DNA from 4 places in the Streptomyces sp. NPDC004647 genome. Region 1 is predicted to be linked to each of the others. Evidence: riboswitches for the same ligand, from Rfam matches in the RefSeq annotation. Region 1 holds a riboswitch; each other region holds the start of a gene.

Region 1 (3,200 bases):
GCCGCGCCTCTCGTCGCCGGGCTCGCCGCCATGGCCGCGACCCGGCTCACCTACCGGATCGCCCGGAACCGGGACGAGAAGGACACCGCCAAGGGCTACCGCGCCGGGCAGATCGCCTCGGCTGCACTGGTCTCGCTGGCCCACGGCACCAACGACGCGCAGAAGACCATGGGTGTGATCACCCTGGCTCTCATCTCCGGCGGCGTGGTCGCCCCACAGGCCGACCCTCCGACGTGGGTGATCGTCTCGGCCGCCGTGGCCATCGCGCTCGGTACGTACCTGGGCGGCTGGCGGATCATCCGCACCATGGGCAGGGGCCTCACCGACATCCAGCCGCCGCAGGGCTTCGCCGCCCAGACCGGCGCCGCGACCGTCATCCTCGCCTCCTCGCACCTCGGCTTCGCGCTCTCCACCACCCAGGTCTGCTCCGGCTCGGTCATGGGCTCCGGCCTGGGCCGCAAGGGCGGGTTGGTCCGCTGGTCCACGGCCGGCCGCATGGTCGCCGCGTGGGGGCTCACCTTGCCTGCCGCCGGTCTTGTCGCGGCGGCCGCCGCACTGCTGGCGGGCCTGGGCAATTGGGGCGTCGCCGCCGTCGCGGTCCTCGCGCTCGCCGCGTGCGGCACGATCTGGTGGTTCGCCCGCCGCAATGCGGTGGACCACACCAACGTCAATGAGGACGGGACCGCGGAGCCGGTCGGCGTCATCACGGCCGGCCTTCGGACCGTCGCCCCGCCGCAGTCCCGCGGCGCCGCGCACTCCGCCGGCTCCGCGCCCGCTTCCACCGCCGAGGCCGAGCCCGCTGCCCTCGCCGGCGACACGGCCGACCCGCACCAGCCCGCCACCGTCAAGGCCACGGCCTAGCCCAGGCCTGAGTCCGGATAAGGAAAGCAACCGCCATGGACATCGACTGGGCAGCACTCGGCCAGGTCTTCGGCGTCAGCCTCGTGGTGACCGTCGGGATCGTGGGCCTGTTCACCCTTGGGATCGTCGGCATCTCCCGCAAGCAGCAGGGCCTGCCGCAGCCGGACGGCACGGCGGCCGTGGCCGCGACCGCCGGCGCCACATCGCTCGCGCGCACCGGGGCGTACGCCTGCTTCGGGCTGTGCGTTGCCGCCGTCGCCTACGGGATCCATCTGATCGTCGCCTGACCGCGGGACGTCCCACCGCACCACGGGGCCGGAGTGCCGAACGGCGCTCCGGCCCCGCGGTGCTGTTGGACCACCGGCCGCCCGGACGGCCCGGCGTCGGTCACTGACCGAGCCGACTTTTCGATTCTTCGATCAGCACTTTCCGGCTCGGAGCCGACTCGACGCGGCGATCCGGCCCGTGTGTGGGCCTTCGCACACTCTCCCGTCGCAGGTCAAAGGCAAGTTGACGGGCTCCCCGGGGCGTGGTGGACTGCCGGAGCCAAACGGCGGCAGGAGAGGAAGCCGGTGCGAATCCGGCGCGGTCCCGCCACTGTCACCGGGGAGCGCTCCCCCACCCGAGAAGTCACGGCCCGTACAGACGGGTTGGAAGGCCGGGGGATGCGCCGATCCGGGAGCCAGGAGACTCTCACCGCCGGCTACGTCGAACCAGGGCGCGGACCCTGAGTGAGGACATGTCGCCATGCCCGGCCGCCGCCGTACACCCCATCCGTCCCCAGGGCATGTTTCAGGAGCCCCCTCCGGCCCACGATGCTCCTCCGCCATCCGTACGGGTGATGGGGCTGCCCCCGGGTCCGGGCGGACGGTGCGCAGGGTGGACCATGCACCCGTGCCACCCCGCCGAGGCGTGACGGCGATCTGATCCGATGCGTACCGATCACGCCTTCGCGTGCGGTGCCGCCCTCGGCTTCGCCGGCGACCTCGTCGCGGGCGATCCGCGGCGCGGGCACCCCGTGGCCGCCTTCGGACGGGCCGCGGCGGCCGTGGAGCGCCGGCTGTGGCGCGACCACCGCGGATCCGGCGCGCTGCACACCGCGCTGTGCGTGGGCGGCGCGGTGGCCGTGGCGGCCGGACTGACCCGCGCCGTACGCCACTCCCCCGCCGCCGTCGTATCGCTGACCGCCGCCGCCACGTGGGCCGTACTGGGGGGCGCGTCGCTGGGCCGTGAGGCGCGCGCCGTGGGAAGTGCGCTGTCCGCCGGGGACGTCGAGGTGGCCCGGGAGCGGCTGCCGCACCTGTGCGGCCGGGACCCGTACGCCCTGGACGAGCAGCAGATCGCGCGCGCCGTCGTGGAGTCCGTCGCCGAGAACACCTCGGACGCGGTGGTGGGTGCGCTGGTCTGGGGCGGCGTCGCGGGCGTGCCGGGCCTGGTCGGCTTCCGCGCGGTCAACACCCTCGACGCGATGGTCGGTCACCGGTCGCCGCGCCACCTGCGCTTCGGCTGGGCCGCGGCCCGGCTCGACGACGTACTGGGCTTCCCCGGCTCACGGCTCACCGCCGCCCTCACGGTGCTGGCCGGGCCGGATCCGCGCGGCTCCTGGCGTGTACTGCGCCGCGACGCGCGCAAGCACCCCAGCCCGAACGCCGGACCGGTCGAATCGGCATTCGCCGGCGCGCTCGGAGTCCGGCTCGGCGGCACCCTCGCGTACGCGGGCCGGACCGAACACCGGCCCGTACTCGGCGCGGAGAACCGGCCGGTGGCCTCAGCGGACATCGACCGTGCGGTGCGGCTGTCGCAGCGCGTCGGCGCGGCCGCACTGGGCGTCTGCCTGGCCGGACGCCTGCTGTGCGGCGCACTGAGCGCGCGGCGGGCGCGGCGTACGGCGTGGGGCGGCGCCGCTGCCGTACGGGACCCGGGTGCCCGGCTCGTTCCGGGCGCAGGGAAGGGGAAGCGATGAGTGGCACGAGAGGCGGAAGCCGCCCCGGTGGCGGGCTGTTGGTCGCCGGCACCACCTCGGACGCGGGGAAGAGTGTGGTCACTGCGGGCATCTGCCGGTGGCTCGCCCGCAAGGGCATCTCCGTCGCACCGTTCAAGGCCCAGAACATGTCGCTGAATTCGTTTGTGACGCGCGAGGGCGCGGAGATCGGCCGGGCGCAGGCCATGCAGGCGGCGGCCGCGCGGATCGAGCCGACGGCGCTGATGAATCCCGTGCTGCTCAAGCCGGGCGGCGACCGCAGCAGTCAGGTCGTGCTGCTGGGCAAGCCGGTCGGTGAGATGAGCGCTCGCGGGTACTTCGGGGAAGTCGTGGCCCCGGGGAAGGCGCCGTCGGCCGC
Region 2 (3,200 bases), on a different contig from region 1:
GACGAAGGACCACGCGAGCATGGTGACCGGCCCGGTGAGCATGCCCTTGACCGGACGCTCCGTCAGGGACTGGGCGTAGCGGATCCAGTCCACCGTCATGGGCGCGGGCCGGGACACGTCCCCGGCGAGGACCGGGGGCCGGACGTAGCGGGTGCCGTAGGACTGGACCCAGCCGTGCCGGGTGGCCAGGAAGCCGTCCAACTGCTCGGCGAAGTACTGCACCATGTCGTTGCGTTCGGGTTCGCCGTGCACCAGTACGTCCAGGCCGGCCTTCTCCTGGAAGCCGATCACATCCCGGATCTCCTGGGCGATCCGCTCCCGGTAGCCGTCCTCGCTGAGCCGCCCGGAGCGCAGCCCTGCCCGGGCGGCGCGCAGTTCGGCGGTCTGCGGGAAGGAGCCGATGGTGGTCGTGGGAAGCGGCGGCAGGGCGAGCCGGGCGCGCTGGGCGGCCGTCCGCCGCTCGTACGGCTGCGGGCGCCGGGTGTCGGCGTCCGTGACGGCGGCGCTCCTGGCCCGTACGGCGGGGTCCTTGGTGAGGGCGGAGCCCTCGCGGGAGGCGAGCGCGGCGCGGGCCGCGGCGAACTGCGGGGCGACGGCCTCCCGGCCCTCGTCCAGGGCGCGGGCGAGCACCGAGATCTCGGCCGTCTTCTGCCGGGCGAAGGACAGCCAGCGGGTCACCTGAGGGTCGAGGTGGCGCTCGGCGGCGGCGTCCAGCGGTACGTGCAGCAGCGAGCACGAGGGCGCGGGGTCGACCCGCTCGGCAAGACCCAGGAGGGTGGCGAGCGTGCCCAGTGCCTTCTCCAGGTCGGTGGCCCAGATATTGCGGCCGTCGACGACACCGGCGACGAGGCGGCGGCCGGGCAGTCCGCCGTTGGCTGCGAGCGCGGCGAGATTCGCCGCGGCCGGTCCGGTGAAGTCCAGGGCCAGGCCCTCGACAGGCGAGCCGACGAGCACCGGCAGCGCCTCGCCGAGCGCGTCGAAGTACGAGGCGACGAGCAGCTTGGGCCGCCCGGGTACGGCGCACAGGTCGCGGTAGGCGCGCGCGGTGGCGCCGAGTACCGAGCCCGGCTGGTCCTGTACGAGTACGGGCTCGTCCAGCTGCACCCACCCGGCGCCTGCCTCGGCCAGATCCGCCAGCAGCGACGCGTACACCGGAAGCAGCCGGTCCAGCAGGGTCAGCGGCTCGAATCCGGCGTCCGCGTCCGGGCCCGGCTTGGACAGCATCAGGAAGCTGACCGGGCCGAGCAGCACCGGCCGGGCGGTGTGCCCTTCCTCCCTGGCCTCGATGAACTCGCCGGTCTGCTTGCGCGAGTCGGCGGTGAAGACGGTGTCCTGGCTCAACTCGGGGACGAGATAGTGGTAGTTGGTGTCGAACCACTTGGTCATCTCCAGCGGCGGCACCTCCGAGGTGCCGCGGGCCATGGCGAAGTACGTGTCCAGCTCGCCGAGCCCGGCGGCCCGGTGCCGGGCCGGAACGGCTCCGACGGCCCAGGCGGTGTCCAGCACATGGTCGTAGAGGGAGAAGTCGCCGGTGGGGATCTCGTCGATGCCCGCGTCCCGGAGCTCCTGCCGGGCGGCGGCGCGCAACGCGGCTGCCGTGCACAGCAGTTCGTCCTCGGTGGCCCGCCCGGACCAGTAGCCCTCGACGGCCTTCTTCAGTTCCCGGTCGGGCCCCTGCCGCGGGTAGCCGTGCAGGGTGGCCCGCACGCGTGCGGTGTTCGCATCGGTCACGGAACTCTCCTTCGCGAGTTCTTGAGCGACCTCGGGAAGGCGGATGGGGGACAGGCCCATGACGCCCTGCCACCGCCGACCCGCCCTCGAGGTCCCGGTTCGCCGCACCCCATGGCCGGGGCGCGGGCAGTGGCAGGTCTTCGGACTCGCGGGCGCGCCTTCCCCATGACGAGGTACGGCACCTACTGGCCGTCGCTTCCCGGACGTCTGGCGTCCAGTGCTGATGACGGCGGTCGTTCCCACTCACCGCTGCGGGGCAGTCCCGGATTTTCACCGGGTTCCCTCTTGCGACGCTCCCGCCTGGCGGGCGGGGCGAACCAGCTGCACGGCCAGCGTACCGCCGCACCACGGACCCGGGATCAGCCGCTCGGAATACGAACGGGATGCCGGCCGGGATGCGTACGGGTGCCGGCCGGTCCGGCGCCGTAGGGTCGCCGGTATGCGCGTCGTCTCGCTCGTCCCCTCGCTCACCGAGGCCGTGGCCGTCACCGCGCCCGGGCTGCTGGTCGCCGCGACCGACTGGTGCAGCCATCCGTCGGATCTCGACGTCGTACGGGTCCGGGGCACCAAGAACCCGGACGTGCCCGCGATCGTCGCCCTCGCTCCGGACCTGGTGATCGCCAACGAGGAGGAGAACCGGGAAGGCGATCTGGCCGCGCTGCGGGACGCGGGGCTGGATGTCCTGGTCACCGAAGTCCGCACCCTGGAGCAGGCGTTCGCGGAGCTGGAGCGGGTCCTGGTCGACGGCTGCGGGCTGGCCCGGCCCGGCTGGCTGGCGGAGGCGGAGGCCGCCTGGCGGGACGTACGGGCTCCGTCCGAACGCCGGACCGCGATCGTGCCGGTCTGGAGGCGGCCGTGGATGGTGCTCGGCCGGGACACCTTCGCGGGCGATTTGCTGGCCCGGCTCGGCGTCGAGAATGCGTACGCCGGGCACGCCGACCGCTACCCGCGCATTCCGCTCGAGGAGCTGTCCGCGGCGGGGGCCGATCTCGCCGTTCTCCCCGACGAGCCCTACCGCTTCACCGTGGACGACGGTCCGGAGGCGTTCCCCGAGCTGCCGTCGGCGCTGGTCAGCGGCCGCCATCTGACCTGGTACGGACCGTCGTTGGCCGAAGCGCCCGCGGTGCTCGGCGCGGCGCTGCGGGCAGCTCGCGGCTGAGCGGCCGCGCACGTGGGGTACGGCCGGCGGGCTGCCGGCGCAGGACAGCAGGACAGCAGGACAGCAGGACAGCAGGACAGCGGGACGGCAGGACGGCGGGACGGCGGGACGGCGGGACGGTGGGGCAGCGGAACAGCGGGACAGCAGGACGGCAGAGTGACGCGGGCGGATCCGTTGGTCACCCGGTGCCGGATGGCCCATCCTGGATCTGGCGGGACCGTCGCGAGGCCGGGCCCGCAGGATCGAAGCCCGGTTCGCCCGACCAGGGACGCAACCGCACGTTCGGAACGGAAAGGGGGATGGGGGAGCG
Region 3 (3,200 bases), on a different contig from region 1:
TGTTGTAGGCATTGACGGTTTCGACATCATAATGCGCGTGAGGGGCGATCTTCGCGCACTCGAGTCGTAGTGCATCGTTCAGGGAGGAACGAAGGAAGTTGGGCAGTACGCTGCATCCATCCGTCTCCAGCGCGCGCCGGGTGCGAGAAATTACGGACTTCCAGTCCGCACCCTCCGGCTCCGACAGGGGATAGCGGGCCGTGTCCACCACCCGCTCAAGCATCCGAGCTGCCGATGTGCTCATGAAGTTCCTCTCCACGCGCAAGCCCACCGCCCCGGCCCCCGGACATCCCGGGCCAATTCGGTGATTCCTGTCTTCGACGCCATGCAGCGTAAGCAACATGATCCACACACTGTCAAGGGCGCCACCGCCCCCAACAAGCCTGCGCCCGCAGTGTCTTACCGCCCTTCTCGCGAACCCCAGACGGGTTTAGCACATTCATTGCTCGCCATTCATGGCTCCGAGGTTGTCTGTGACACGCGACACTGAACGGTCCTCAACAAGACAGACAAAACTGGTATCTGACTGTTAGCCACCCGGACGAGCCGGGGCCGTACGACGATTGAGAGCGGCGCGAAGTGAGCTGCTCCCGGAACGGGAAATGCATCCAGCGCTCGGCACGGAACCGGACGCGGCTAACGGCAGGGACACGTTTCAACGCCCCAGGCCCGGCACACCACGGCACGGCACGGCACGGCAGGTGACGGTCAGCAAGGCCTCGGACAGGTGGGTGCGGTACGGAACGGGACAGATGCCCCCTGCACCACAGACTGCGAGTTGAGTTGACCGACCCGGGAGACCGCGGTTTGTTTCAACGCCCTGCCGGGGACAGGCGCAGATTCCACCGGCCGAGCCGTCCGCTGAGTTCCACCGCTGCCAGCGGTTCGACGTCCAGTCGCCAGAACGTCTGCGGCGGTAGGCCCAGCGCATGTACGAGGGCCGCCCTGATCACGGTCTGGTCGGCCACCACCAGCACCCGGCCCTCCTCGACGGCCGGCCGGCAGTCGAGCCACGACCCCACTCGGTCGCGGAGGGCGAGCAACGATTCTCCGCCGTGCGGGGCGGCAGCGGGGTCGGCGAGCCAGGCCGCGACCGCCTCCTGCTCCTGAGCGGCGACCTCGTCGAGGGTCCGGCCACGCCACCGCCCCATCGAGCAGGCCGCGAGTTCCGGAGCCGTTACCGCGGTCAGCCCCATCGCCTCGGCGGTCTGCCGGCATCTCAACGACGGTGCGGCGTAGGTCTGCCGTACGGCGGGCAAGGACGGGGCCTGCTGCCGCGCCCGGAGCAGGCCGCGCTCGTCGAGAGGGGCGTCGTCCTCGAAGCGCACCTCGCGCCGGGTCGCACCGGCTGCGGCCGCCAGCAGGGTCATCCGTACGGTCATCCCCCCGCCTCTCTTTCCAGCGCACTCCGGCGCATCCCGTTCCGGCGCACTCCGGCGCATCCGGCGCATTTCGCGGAGCGATCGTAGTCACAGTGCCGCCGCTGCGCCCGACGGGGGCTTGGCCGCGCCCCACGCAGGGCGGTACGGTCTGGAGGTTCATGCGACGGGGCGACGGAAGTCCGGTGAGAATCCGGGACGGTCGCGCCACTGTGTGCCGAGCAGCCGAAACACCCTGGATCGGGTGGTACGGCTGCCGGTGAGTCAGACCCCGCCTTGTCGCGCATGCTCCACCGAATGGGACGCGTGTTCCCCAGGGAGGTTCGCTGTGGCTCTGACCACCGCTTCCAGCTCCACGCCCACGACTGTCACAGCGCCTCTGCCGCTCAAGGCGATCGCGCCCTGGGCCCTCTTCTTCGGCGTGCTCATGATGGTTCTGCTCTACTTCGTCGGTGCCGAACAGGGCGCGACGGCCTTGTTCTCCGGCGAGGGTGTCCACGAGTGGGTCCACGACGGACGCCACCTGCTCGGCTTTCCCTGCCACTGATCCGGCGGAGACATGAACCACATCACCGTCAGATCCCTGCTCGTGCGCGGCATGATCGCAGGTGTCGTCGCCGGGCTGCTCGCGTTCGGACTCGCCTATCTGATCGGCGAACCGCACGTGGAGGACGCGATCGCCCTCGAGGGACAGGGCCACCACACCCATGGGGCGGCGGCCGCCACGCATGCGCACGAGGTCGAGGTCGAACTGGTCAGCCGGCCGGTGCAGTCGACTCTCGGCCTGGCCACCGCCGTCCTCGTCTACGGCGTGGCCCTGGGCGGTATCGCCGCCGTCGTCTTCTGCTTCGCGCTGGGCCGCGTGGGCCGCTTCAGCCCTCGGGCCACGGCTGCCCTGGTCGCCGGTGCGGCCTTCGTCACCGTTTCCCTGGTGCCGTTCCTGAAGTACCCCGCCAACCCGCCGGCCGTCGGTGATCCCGGCACCGTCGACCAGCGGACGATCCTGTACGTACTGATGATCGTCCTCAGCATGCTGCTGGGGCTGGGCAGCATCTGGCTGGGCCGGCGCCTGGCCGCTCGGCTCGGCGCCTGGGACGCGTCTCTGGCCGCAGGCGCGGTCTTCGCGCTGACCGTCGGTGCCGCATTCGTGTTCCTGCCGGCGGTCGACGAGGTCAAGTCCGACTTCCCGGCCGACCTGCTGTGGGGCTTCCGCCTCTCATCGCTGGCCATCCAGGCCCTGCTGTGGACGGCGTTCGGCGTTGTCTTCGGCAGGCTCGCCCAACGCGTGCTCAACCCGAGCCCGTCACGCGAAGGCGTCATTCCGCCGTCCGCCGCACCCGTCGGCTGAGGCGACTGACAGACACGACCGAGGACCCGCCGGGAGCACCCGGCGGGTCCTCGCCGTTATGCCCGCCTTCCACACCAGGTCACTCGGCCGGTGGCGATCCTGGTTCCCGCCCGCCTCTCCCGGCGCGCCTCTCCGGCGCGCCTCGTTCATGGCCGCGACCGAGCGCGTCCCCTCAGGAGTCGAGTACGAGCAGTTGGGCCTCGTCCTGTTCCCACCCGACGCACACGTCTGCGTCGAGGTCGCGCGGGGCCCGCGGACCCGCCGAGAGTTCGCGGACCATCAGGTCCTGCCCTCCGGCACGCAGGCGGTGACGGAGGGTGGCGCCGAGGTTGGTGGAGGACACCACCCGGCCGCTCGCGCTGTTCTCCGCGCGTACCGCCGGGATGAACGCCATGTGCTCCGGACGGATGGACACCGCGTACCGTTCGCCTACGGCTCCGCGATCCCTGACCCGGCCCACGCCCAGTTCGCCG
Region 4 (3,200 bases), on a different contig from region 1:
CTCGATGCACTCGTACACACCCGCGATCGAGGCGATGGTGGCCGTCGGCGCGATCGCGAGCAGCAGCGAGTTGCGCATGCCGGTGGAGGCGATACGGGCGCGCAGCGCCTCCCAGCGCTCCGCCAGGACGGGCTCCGCGACGGCGTCCGGGAAGTGGTCCGGGTGCAGAACTCCGCGCGAGGCACGGGTGGAGGACCAGGCCGGGTGCGGCCCGTGCCGCTCGGCCAGGTCGCAGGAGGCCTCGTACGCCGCCAGCATGATGCGCTCGGCGATCCGCGTGGAGAGCAGGGTCGCCTCGGGGGAGTCGAAGGGCAGCTTCAGCTGGAAGAAGACGTCCTGGAGGCCCATGACGCCGAGGCCGACGGGCCGCCACCGCCCGTTCGACGCCGATGCCTGAGGCGTCGGGTAGAAGTTGACGTCCACGACACGGTCGAGGAAGGTCACGGCGGTACGGACGGTGGCGTCCAGCCGCTCCCAGTCCATCTCGCCGTCGGGGCCGAGGTGCGCGCCGAGGTTGACCGAGCCCAGGTTGCAGACGGCCGTCTCGCCGTCGTCCGTCACCTCCAGGATCTCGGTGCAGAGATTGGAGGAGTGGATGACCTTGCCGGGTTCGGCCGTCTGGTTGGCGGTCCGGTTGGCGGCGTCCTTGAAGGTCATCCAGCCGTTGCCGGTCTGCGCGAGGGTGCGCATCATCCGGGCGTAGAGCTGGCGGGCCGGGACCCGCTTGTGCGCCAGGCCCGCGGCCTCCGCCTCGCGGTACGCGCTGTCGAACTCCTCGCCCCACAGGTCGACGAGGTCGGGCACGTCCACCGGGGAGAACAGCGACCACTCGGCGTCGGCCTCCACGCGGCGCATGAACTCGTCCGGGATCCAGTGCGCGAGATTGAGGTTGTGGGTGCGGCGCGCGTCCTCACCGGTGTTGTCGCGCAGCTCCAGGAACTCCTCCAGGTCCGCGTGCCAGGTCTCCAGGTAGACACAGGCCGCGCCCTTGCGCCGGCCGCCCTGGTTGACCGCGGCGACCGAGGCGTCGAGGGTGCGCAGGAACGGCACGATCCCGTTGGAGTGCCCGTTCGTGCCGCGGATGAGGGAGCCGCGGGACCGCACGCGGCTGTACGGCAGACCGATGCCGCCCGCGTGCTTCGACAGCCGCGCGACCTGGTGGTAGCGGTCGTAGATCGAGTCCAGCTCGTCGAGCGGCGAGTCCAGCAGATAGCAGGAGGACATCTGCGGGTGCCGGGTGCCGGAGTTGAAGAGCGTGGGGGAGCTGGGGAGGTATTCCAGCCGGCTCATCAGCCGGTAGAGCGCGGTGACCTCGCCGACCGCACGGTCCGGGCCCGCCGCCGGATCGAGCGAGGTCTCGGCGAGTCCGCAGGCCACTCGCAGCATGAAGTGCTGCGGGGTCTCGATGACCTGACGGGTGATGGGGTGGCGCAGCAGGTACCGGCTGTAGAGGGTGCGCAGGCCGAAGTAGCCGAAGCGGTCGTCGGCGCCGTCGGCGATGGCGACCTCGACCAGCGTGTCGAGCCGGGCGGCGTGCAGCCGTACGAACTCCGCGGTGCCGTCGGCGATCAGACCTTCGCGGTGGCCGACCTCGACCGAGGCGGTGAAGCAGTCCGCGCCCTGACCGGCCGCCTCGTCGGCGATGGCGCGGGTGAGCAGCCGCGCCGCGAGCCGGGAGTACTCGGGGTCCTCCGAGATCAGACCGGCGGCGGCCTCGGTCGCCAGTTCCCGCAACTCGGCCTCGTCGGAACCCGCGTGGCGGCCGCGGAGCGCGGCTGCGGCGACCCTGCCCGCGTCGGTCGCGGGCAGATCGGCGGTGAGGTCGGTCAGGGTACGCAGCAGCGCGGTGCCGGGGCCGTCGGTGACGGTGCTGTCCACGACCGCGGCGGAATCCGTGGCGGATTCGGGTGACACAGGCTCCGTGTCTGCCGCAAGCGGTGCGGGCGCGATGGTCACGTGGTGCTCTCCCTCGCTCGGCTGGGGCCGCGAGGGGTGCTCGACGGGCGCATGCGGGCGTACCGCACCCAGGGCAGGGCAAGCACACCGCGCAGCGTCCACCGGCCCAACCCGCGAGGCCCGGACGATTGGTCGCCCGGCTCGGTCGAGCAGGGCAGGCTGCCGGCAGGTCATCGGACTAGGAAGCACGCGAACATGCGCACTTCATACCGTTGCGGGACAGTTCCGGATTCGCACCGGATTCCCCTGCGTGGACAGCGAGCACGAGCATACATCTTGTGTTGCCGACCGCGTGCAACACCACATGTAGTGTCGTGACTTCGGGGGTGCGGTTTGCAGGGGAACACTTGTGGTACAGGTGGCAGGCCGCCGCAGCACGGGGAAGCGGGCGCCTTGCACGGTCAGGATTTCCTTTCGGGATGTCTGCGCGGGCCGGTCGGCCGGTGCTTCACGGCCTTGACTGCCGTACGCGTGCCCGAACGATGCCGGCGCCCGGCCCCCGTGCGGGCGGGTGCGCACGGGGAGCGGAACGGACAGCGGGCCGCCGCCCCGGTCCTGGGGCGGCGGCCCGCTTCCATCCGTACCGCGTGCGGCGTATCGCGTGCCGCTCAGCAGCAGCGGAAGCCGTCGCGCGGATCGGCCTCCCGCGCATCGGTGCGCTGCCGCTCGAAGTCCCGCCGGGTCAGCACCTTTGCCTCCGGGTCGCAGGTCCGCGCATGGGCGACGTACCGGTCGTACGCAGCCTCGCCCGACGCCTCGCGCCAGAACCAGCGGATCCGCGAGACGGCCCTCCGTACGGTCCGGGCGCGCCCGGCCCTTACGGTCCCGGCACTCACACCGGCCCCCCGGAGACGGGAGCGGAGTCGGAGTCCGGGGTGTCGTCCTTCCGGATCCCGCCCTCGCTGCCGACCCCGGCCGCGACCAGTTCGGCCTTCTCCTCCTGCGTGGGGATGAGCCCGGCCGGGGCGACCAGCTTCGACTCGACGTAAGGCGTCTCCTTGAGCTGTGTGGCCTCCGGGTTGCGGACCGCCTTGATGCACACCCGCGTGGCGTCCGCGATCACCACGACGATCAGGATCGCGAACAGCGCCGCCAGGACGCCGTCGACCGTGGTGTTGGTGACCACGGTGTGCATCTCGTCCATGTTCTTCGCGGGCGGCAGCACCTTCCCGGCATCGATCCCGGCCTGGGCCGCGTCACGCTGAGCGAAGAAGCCCACCCGCGGGTCTTCGGAGAAGACCTTC

What was found. Region 1 has a riboswitch for cobalamin ahead of ABZW18_RS01100 (cobalamin biosynthesis protein). Riboswitches for the same ligand answer to the same signal wherever they lie in the genome.
Region 2: linked by a shared signal. The riboswitch ahead of metE (5-methyltetrahydropteroyltriglutamate--homocysteine S-methyltransferase) and the one ahead of ABZW18_RS01100 (cobalamin biosynthesis protein) in region 1 are both predicted to bind cobalamin.
Region 3: linked by a shared signal. The riboswitch ahead of ABZW18_RS22130 (CbtB-domain containing protein) and the one ahead of ABZW18_RS01100 (cobalamin biosynthesis protein) in region 1 are both predicted to bind cobalamin.
Region 4: linked by a shared signal. The riboswitch ahead of ABZW18_RS24120 (ribonucleoside-diphosphate reductase subunit alpha) and the one ahead of ABZW18_RS01100 (cobalamin biosynthesis protein) in region 1 are both predicted to bind cobalamin.

The regions. Positions count from the first base shown of each region.
Region 1 covers NZ_JBEXKU010000002.1:47,621-50,820, forward strand. Annotated here, with positions in the region: gene ABZW18_RS01090 (inorganic phosphate transporter) at 1-861, shown strand, start outside; gene ABZW18_RS01095 (hypothetical protein) at 897-1,148, shown strand; cobalamin riboswitch at 1,423-1,554, shown strand; gene ABZW18_RS01100 (cobalamin biosynthesis protein) at 1,793-2,824, shown strand; gene ABZW18_RS01105 (cobyric acid synthase) at 2,821-3,200, shown strand, end outside.
Region 2 covers NZ_JBEXKU010000026.1:70,891-74,090, forward strand. Annotated here, with positions in the region: gene metE (5-methyltetrahydropteroyltriglutamate--homocysteine S-methyltransferase) at 1-1,731, opposite strand, end outside; cobalamin riboswitch at 1,866-2,018, opposite strand; gene ABZW18_RS14280 (helical backbone metal receptor) at 2,171-2,890, shown strand.
Region 3 covers NZ_JBEXKU010000050.1:48,860-52,059, forward strand. Annotated here, with positions in the region: gene ABZW18_RS22120 (arpA protein) at 1-244, opposite strand, end outside; gene ABZW18_RS22125 (histidine phosphatase family protein) at 813-1,382, opposite strand; cobalamin riboswitch at 1,518-1,673, shown strand; gene ABZW18_RS22130 (CbtB-domain containing protein) at 1,759-1,926, shown strand; gene ABZW18_RS22135 (CbtA family protein) at 1,939-2,727, shown strand; gene ABZW18_RS22140 (ABC transporter ATP-binding protein) at 2,900-3,200, opposite strand, start outside.
Region 4 covers NZ_JBEXKU010000059.1:20,712-23,911, forward strand. Annotated here, with positions in the region: gene ABZW18_RS24120 (ribonucleoside-diphosphate reductase subunit alpha) at 1-1,914, opposite strand, end outside; cobalamin riboswitch at 2,103-2,240, opposite strand; gene ABZW18_RS24125 (YbdD/YjiX family protein) at 2,565-2,792, opposite strand; gene ABZW18_RS24130 (carbon starvation CstA family protein) at 2,789-3,200, opposite strand, start outside.